2 regions of the Rhodobacter maritimus genome follow, and region 2 is predicted to be linked to the other one. Evidence: riboswitches for the same ligand, from Rfam matches in the RefSeq annotation. Region 2 holds a riboswitch; the other holds the start of a gene.
The links. Region 2 has a riboswitch for thiamine pyrophosphate ahead of thiM (hydroxyethylthiazole kinase). Riboswitches for the same ligand answer to the same signal wherever they lie in the genome.
Positions count from the first base shown of each region.

Region 1: it holds a riboswitch for thiamine pyrophosphate, as region 2 does, so the genes downstream of both, thiB (thiamine ABC transporter substrate binding subunit) here and thiM (hydroxyethylthiazole kinase) in region 2, are expected to answer to the same signal.

Region 1 is NZ_CM179095.1:2,676,524-2,679,921, reverse strand. Features, by position in the region: gene AC4PTO_RS13590 (ABC transporter permease family protein) at 1-845, opposite strand, end outside; gene thiB (thiamine ABC transporter substrate binding subunit) at 824-1,804, opposite strand; TPP riboswitch at 1,843-1,945, opposite strand; gene aroC (chorismate synthase) at 2,035-3,135, shown strand; gene AC4PTO_RS13575 (glycosyltransferase family 2 protein) at 3,135-3,398, shown strand, end outside.
Region 2 is NZ_CM179095.1:1,065,259-1,068,656, forward strand. Features, by position in the region: gene AC4PTO_RS05370 (O-acetylhomoserine aminocarboxypropyltransferase/cysteine synthase family protein) at 1-334, opposite strand, end outside; gene AC4PTO_RS05375 (GT-B fold glycosyltransferase domain-containing protein) at 423-1,424, opposite strand; gene AC4PTO_RS05380 (hypothetical protein) at 1,501-1,911, shown strand; TPP riboswitch at 1,965-2,059, shown strand; gene thiM (hydroxyethylthiazole kinase) at 2,119-2,907, shown strand; gene thiE (thiamine phosphate synthase) at 2,904-3,398, shown strand, end outside.

The DNA.
Region 1 (3,398 bases), 1.6 Mb from region 2:
TCGCGCAGAAGAAGGCCGGCGCCTGCCGGTGCGGGCGGTGCCGCCCGGTCCAACCCCGCGCCGAAGCCCGAGGGCAGCGTGGCGCGTGCGCTGATGGCAAGCGCGGCAAGGCAGAGGCCCACCTGCACCAGAGCAAGGCTTGCCGCGCGGCCAAGGTCGAAATCGAAGCGGAAGGCCTGGTAGATCGCAAGCTCGACCGTGGTGGCGCGCGGCCCGCCGCCAAGCGTGAGCGCCACCGCGAAGGAGGTCAGGCAGACAAGGAAGATCGCCAGGAAGGCGCCGGGCAGGACCGCGCGCAGCATCGGCATTTCCAGATGGCGGTGGATGTCGCGCGGCCTGAAGCCAAGCGATGCGGCCAGCCGGAACCTTTCGGCCGGGATGCCTTGCCAGCCATGCAGCAGCATGCGCGTGGCCAGCGGCATGTTGAAGAACACATGGGCCAGGATCACGCCATGCGCGCCGTAAAGCCGGATGCCGGGCAGGCCGAGAGCGGCCATCGTGCCGTTGACGATGCCGTTGCGGCCGAAGACCGACAAAAGCCCCATGACCGCGACGATGGAGGGCAGCAGGAACGGCGCCCCCAGAAGCGAGATAAGCAGCGCCCGCCCCGCAAAGCGCCGCCGGGCGAGCGCGCGGGCCACCGGCACTGCCAGCAGGCATGACAGCCCGGCCGATAGCGCCGCCTGCCACAGCGTGAACCAAAGCGCCTGCATGTCGGCGCCCCGCAGGGCGCCGAAGCCGCCGGCGCGGATCGCCACCGCGCCGAGCGTGCCCAGAACCAGCGCCGCCACCAGCAAAGCCGCCAGAAGCGCGGGCCCGAGCGTCAGTTGAACGCGGCGCGCCATTCGTCCAGGGCCGGCTGGCGCAGCGCCTCGGCCTCGGTCTCCGAGAAGAACAGCGTCTTTTCGGGGCGCGGCAGGGCGGCGAAGCCTTCGGGCAGGAAGCCGTCCTTGATGACCGCCGGATAGGACCAGTTTGCGGTGGCGATCATGCCCTGGAACCCGTCCGACAGGATATAATCCATAAAGGCCTGCGCCAGTTCGGGCTGATCGGTCGTGTTCAACTGCGCGGCAACCTCGGTCAGGAAGTAATGCCCTTCGGGGAAGATCGCGGCGGCCTTGGTGTCATCTTCCTCGGCGATGATGTGATAGGCGGGCGAGGTGGTGTAGCTGAGCACCATGTCGACCTCGCCATCGGTGAACAGGCCGTAGCTTTCCGACCAGCCGGGCGTCACGGTCAGCACCTTGGGGGCAAGTTTGGCCCAAGCCTCGGGCGCACGTTCGCCATAGACCGCCTTGACCCACAACAGAAGCGCCAGCCCCGAGATCGAGCTGCGCGGGTCCTGAATCGCGATCTTCAGATCGTCGGGCGCGTCCAGCAGCGCCTCGAAGCTTTGGGGCGGCGCCTTTAGCCGGGTCTTGTCGTAGATGAAGGCGGTTTCGCTCCAGTTGAAGGGCAGGAAGGTGTCGTCGTTCCATTCGATGGGCAGGGTCAGGACCGAGATGTCCTGCCCGTGGGGGGCAAAAAGGCCGGTGGCGCGCGCCCGCGCGGTGACATCGGTGTTCAGGCCGATCACCACATCGGCCTCGGTCCGCGCGCCCTCAAGCAGGATGCGCGGCAGAACATCGCCCGCGACGAATTTCAGATCGCAGCCGCAGACGGCCTCGAACCCGTCCTCGATCGCGGGGCCGGGGCCCCATTCCGAGGTGAAATAATCGGGCGCATAGACGGTAAGCGTGGGGCTTTCATCGGCCACGGCAGCCGTGGCAACGAAAAGACCCGCAAGCATCAGAGTGTGTTTCATCAGGTTCTCCAATGGCTGACGGGCGGGGTCAGGCCGGGCGAAACCCGAGATACCTTCCCTCCGCCGGTCTTAACCGGTTCAGGTTCAACGGGTTCGCGTCGCCGCATCTCAGCCCCTGCCGGAGCACCCCGAGGTAAGGCGAAACATAGGGGCCGCCACGCCTGACGCAAGGGGAATCTGCTTGAGCGAGGTCCGGGTGGCGGCTAATGCCTTAGCAAAGGAGATCCGAGATGAGCTTCAATACCTTCGGGCACATGTTCCGCGTCACCACCTGGGGCGAAAGCCACGGCCCCGCGATCGGCGCCACGGTCGACGGCTGCCCGCCCGGCATCGCGCTGAGCGAGGAGTTCATCCAGGTGTTTCTGGATCGCCGCCGCCCCGGCCAGTCGAAGATGACGACGCAGCGCCAGGAGGCCGATCAGGTCAAGATCCTGTCGGGCACCTTCGAGGGGCGCACCACCGGCACGCCGATCCAGCTGATGATCGAGAATACCGACCAGCGCAGCAAGGATTACGGTGCCATCGCGCAGCAGTTCCGCCCGGGGCATGCCGACATCACCTATCACCAGAAATACGGGCTGCGCGATTATCGTGGGGGCGGGCGCTCCAGCGCGCGGGAAACGGCGGCGCGCGTGGCCGCGGGCGGCGTGGCGCAGGCGGTGCTGCGCGAACTGGTGCCCGGTCTGCGCATCACCGGATACATGGTGCAGATGGGCGTCAAGCAGATCGACCGGGCGCGCTTTGACCGCGACGAGATCCTGCGCAATCCCTTCTTCATCCCCGATGCCGCGGTGGTGGACGAATGGGCCGATTACCTTGATGCGATCCGCAAGGGGCACAGCTCGGTCGGCGCGATGGTCGAGGTCGTGGCCGAGGGCTGCCCACCCGGTCTTGGCGCGCCGATCTACGGCAAGATGGACACCGAGCTTGCCGCCGCGATGATGTCGATCAACGCGGTGAAGGGCGTCGAGATCGGCGAGGGCATGGCCGCTGCCGCGCTCAGCGGGATCGAGAATGCCGACGAGATCGTGATGGGGCCGGAGGGTCCCGAATTCCTGTCGAACCACGCTGGCGGCATTCTGGGCGGCATCACCACCGGCCAGCCCGTCGTGGTGCGCTTCTCGGTCAAGCCGACCTCGTCGATCCTGACGCCGCGCCGCTCGATCAATGCGGTGGGCGAAGAGGTCGAGGTCGTCACCAAGGGGCGGCACGATCCCTGCGTGGGGATCCGCGCGGTGCCGGTGGCCGAGGCGATGATGGCCTGCGTGATCCTTGACCAGCTGCTGCGCGACCGCGGCCAGACCGGCGGTGCGCGCGGCCGGATCGGCTGATGCTTCCCCGCGTCAGCGCCATAATCCCCTGCCATGACGCCGAGGCGACGGTGGCGCGTGCGCTTGCCTCGGTGCAGGCGCAGACGCTCGACGACTGGGAGGCGATCGTGATCGACGATGCCTCGCGGGATGGAACGGAAAAGGCCGTCGCGCCCTTTCTGAGAGACCCGCGCATCCGCTATATCCGCCAGCCCCGCAACGAGGGGGCGGGGCCGGCGCGCAATGCCGGGCTGGACGTGGCGCGTGGCCGGTGGGTGGCGTTT
Region 2 (3,398 bases):
CGCCGTAAAGCCGGGTCGAGGCAACGATGTTGCAGCCCGGCCCCATCAGCGGGAAAAGCGCCATGATCTGCGCCGCATGCCCGGACGAGCAGCACACCGCCCCCGCGCCGCCTTCCAGCGCCGCAACCCGGTTGGCAAGCGCCATGACGGTCGGGTTGGTCAGCCGCGAATAGATGTAGCCGACCTCTTGCAGGTTGAACAGGCGCGCCGCATGTTCGGCGTCTTTGAACACATAGGCCGTGGTCTGATAGATCGGAACCTGACGGGCGCCGGTCGCGGGGTCGGGCTCGGTCCCGGCATGGACTTGCAGCGTGTCGAAGGAAAGGTCGGTCATGTGCGGGGCTCCCTTGAAGAAATCGGGCGGAGCCTAGCCGCGGCCCTCATGGGCTTCAATCATATTCGCATCGTCGCATGTCGCAGGCTCAGCGCAGCCAGAGCCCCTCGCGCCGGATGGCATTGCGCAGCGCCTGTTCGCGCCGGGGCAGGGCCTTGCGGTCGAACAGGGCGCGCAGCTTCTGCCCCTTGCCTTGATAGACCAGCTTGCGCATCGCCTCGGACCCGCGCAGCACCTTCTTCACCGGGTTCGGGCGCGCGATCTCTTTCAGCACCGCGACCGCGCGGTCGCTTTCGCGCGCATAAAGCAGCGGCAGCGCGCGCCAGTGGCAGCTGACATCGCCGTCAAGCCCGTCCAGATCCGGTCCCGGCCTGCCGCCGCCAAGCGCGTGGATCACCAGCGGCAGGGCGATCTGGTCAAGCCAGGGAAACAGCGCCTGGCTGGCAAGCGCGTCGGGCGGGTCGTCGCGGATGGATTGCGCGTAACGCAGGAAAAGCGTCCCGAATTCCGCCGGGTCCGCGCCGAAGAACCAGCCCGCATTGAAATACAGGTAGCGCCGCCAGTATTCGTCGGGTTGCGACAGATCCAGCGAGCTTTCGAATTCAAGGCCGAAGCGGTCGTAAAGCGATTTCCAGATCGCGCCGAAGCCGGGGCCGTAAAGCGGCGGATCGGGCCAGGTGCCCTCGCGCCGCATCGAGGCCGAGGGGCGGGTGAAATCGAAGCGCACCGTGTCGATCGGCGCGGTGAAAAGCGTGTCGGTGTCGAAAAAGACGAAGGGCTCGTTCGCGGGCAGGATGCCAAGCGCCTCGATCTTGTTGCCCTGCGGATAGTCCTGCCCGAAGACGCGGGCCTCGAAGGGCAGGATCTCGGCGCCGGCGGCTTCAAGAAGCGCGCGCACGGGCGAAGAAAGGCGCGTCTCTCCCTTCCACAGGGGGCCGGGCTGCGGCTCGGCCACGATCAGGCGGCCTTTGAAGCCGGGATTGGCCGCGCGGAACGACAGGGTCAGCAGGACGGCCTCGTATTCAAGGCGGCCGGCCTGTGCCACGCATAAAAGGTTAAATGCTTGCCCCTTCACCCGTTTGCCCGCCATAGTGCGCCTTGCCTGCCGATTTTGCGTTACCTTAACGGGGAATGGGGCCGGGCAAAAGGGATCGGAAGGAATACGGATGCGCATTCGGGCGGCTTTCTTGCTTGGCCTGTGTCTGGCGGCGGGCGGTGCCGCGGCGCAGAACTTCACCACCGCGGCCGAGGTGCGCCCGGTTCTGGGCATGACGCGCGCCAACTGGGTGACGCTGCGCGAATATAACGGCCGGGACCTGATCTATTTCTCGCATCTTCTTGCCTGGCGCTGCGGCCTGTCGGAAATCCGCTATGGCCTGAACGGCGCGGCCGCGCAGCAGGTGCTCAAGATGGAGCCCTGCCACGAGGGATCGGCCCAGCCCAATGCGCTGTCGGGCGATGGCGTCTTCGTGGCCGCGCCGCCCGGTTCGGTCGCCTCGGTCCGGGTGCGGCTGATCTATGACGACGGCGGCAGCGACGAGGCCGCCTTCGACCGCGCCGACATCCTGCGCCGTTAGGCCGCCCGCCGCGCCAAAGCTGTTGACGGGCGCGGCAATAAGTGCGACCCGTTGCCCTGCGACAGGGGCGCCCGCACTGCCGGGCTGAGAAGCACCCTTTGAACCTGAACCAGATAATGCTGGCGGAGGGAGGCGCGGGTGCAATGCCCCGGTTCGGCGGATTTGGACCCAGGTCTTTCTCTTCGGTGGCACCGAAAGGAAGACGCGATGATCGACACCGGGGCCTCGCTTGCGCGGATGCGCCAGACCGCGCCGCTTGTGCAGAATATCACCAATTACGTTGCGATGAACGTCATGGCCAATGTGATGCTGGCCGCGGGTGCCTCGCCCGCGATGGTGCATGCGCGCGAAGAGGCGGCCGAATTCGCCGCCATCGCCTCGGCGCTCAGCATCAATATCGGCACCGCGTCTGCGCATTGGGCCGTGGCGATGGAAGAGGCCGCGAAGGCGGCGGTCGGGGCGGGACGGCCCTGGGTGCTTGATCCCGTCGCGGTGGGGGCGACGGCGTTTCGCCGCGATCTGGGCGCGCGCCTGCTGGCGCTTTCACCGACGATCCTGCGCGGTAACGCCTCTGAAATCCTTGCGCTGTCGGGGGCCGCGGCGGCGGGCAAGGGCGCGGATGCCGCCGATCCGGTGGCGGCGGCCGAAGCGGCCGCAGGGGCGCTTGCGCGCCGCCACGGGGCGGTGGTCGCGGTGACGGGGCCGGTCGATTTCGTCACCGACGGTGTGCGCGCGGCGCGGGTGTCGAACGGCCACCCGACGATGCCGCTGGTCACGGCGCTCGGCTGTTCGCTGACCGGGATCATGGCCGCCTTCGCCGTTGGGCAGGACCGGTTCGAGGCCGCGGTTTCCGCCCTTGCCTATTTCGGCCTTGCCGGAGAGGTCGCGGGGGCCTCCGCCTCCGGGCCGGGTTCGTTCCAGGTGGCGTTCCTCGATGCGCTGCACGCGATCACGCCCGATGATCTTGGGGCCCGCGCGCGGATGGCCGCGGCATGATCCCGCCCCTGTGTTTTGTGACCGATGCCGGCGCGCCCGCGGCGATGGTGGATCAGGCGCTTGCGGCGGCGCAAGGCGGCGCGCGCTGGGTGCAGCTGCGCCACAAGACGCTGCCGGACCCGGAATTCGCGGCGCTTGCCCGCAGCCTGATGCCGCGCCTTGCCGCATTCGGCGCGCTTCTGGCGGTCAATGACCGTGTGGGGGTGGCCATCGAGATCGGCGCCCCGGTGCTGCATGTCGGGCAAGGCGATGGCGATCCCGCCGCGATCCGCGCGCGGCTGCACCCCGGAACGATCCTTGGCCTCTCGGTCGAGACGGCCGGGCAACTGGCGGCGGTCCCGGCGGGGGTGGATTACCTGGGGGTCGGACCGCTGCGCGCCACGGCCTCGAAACCCGATCACGCGTCGCCGATCGGCCTGGACGGCTTTGCCGCAATCGCGGCGCGGACCACGCTGCCCTGCCTTGCCATCGGCGGGATGGGGGCGGCGGAT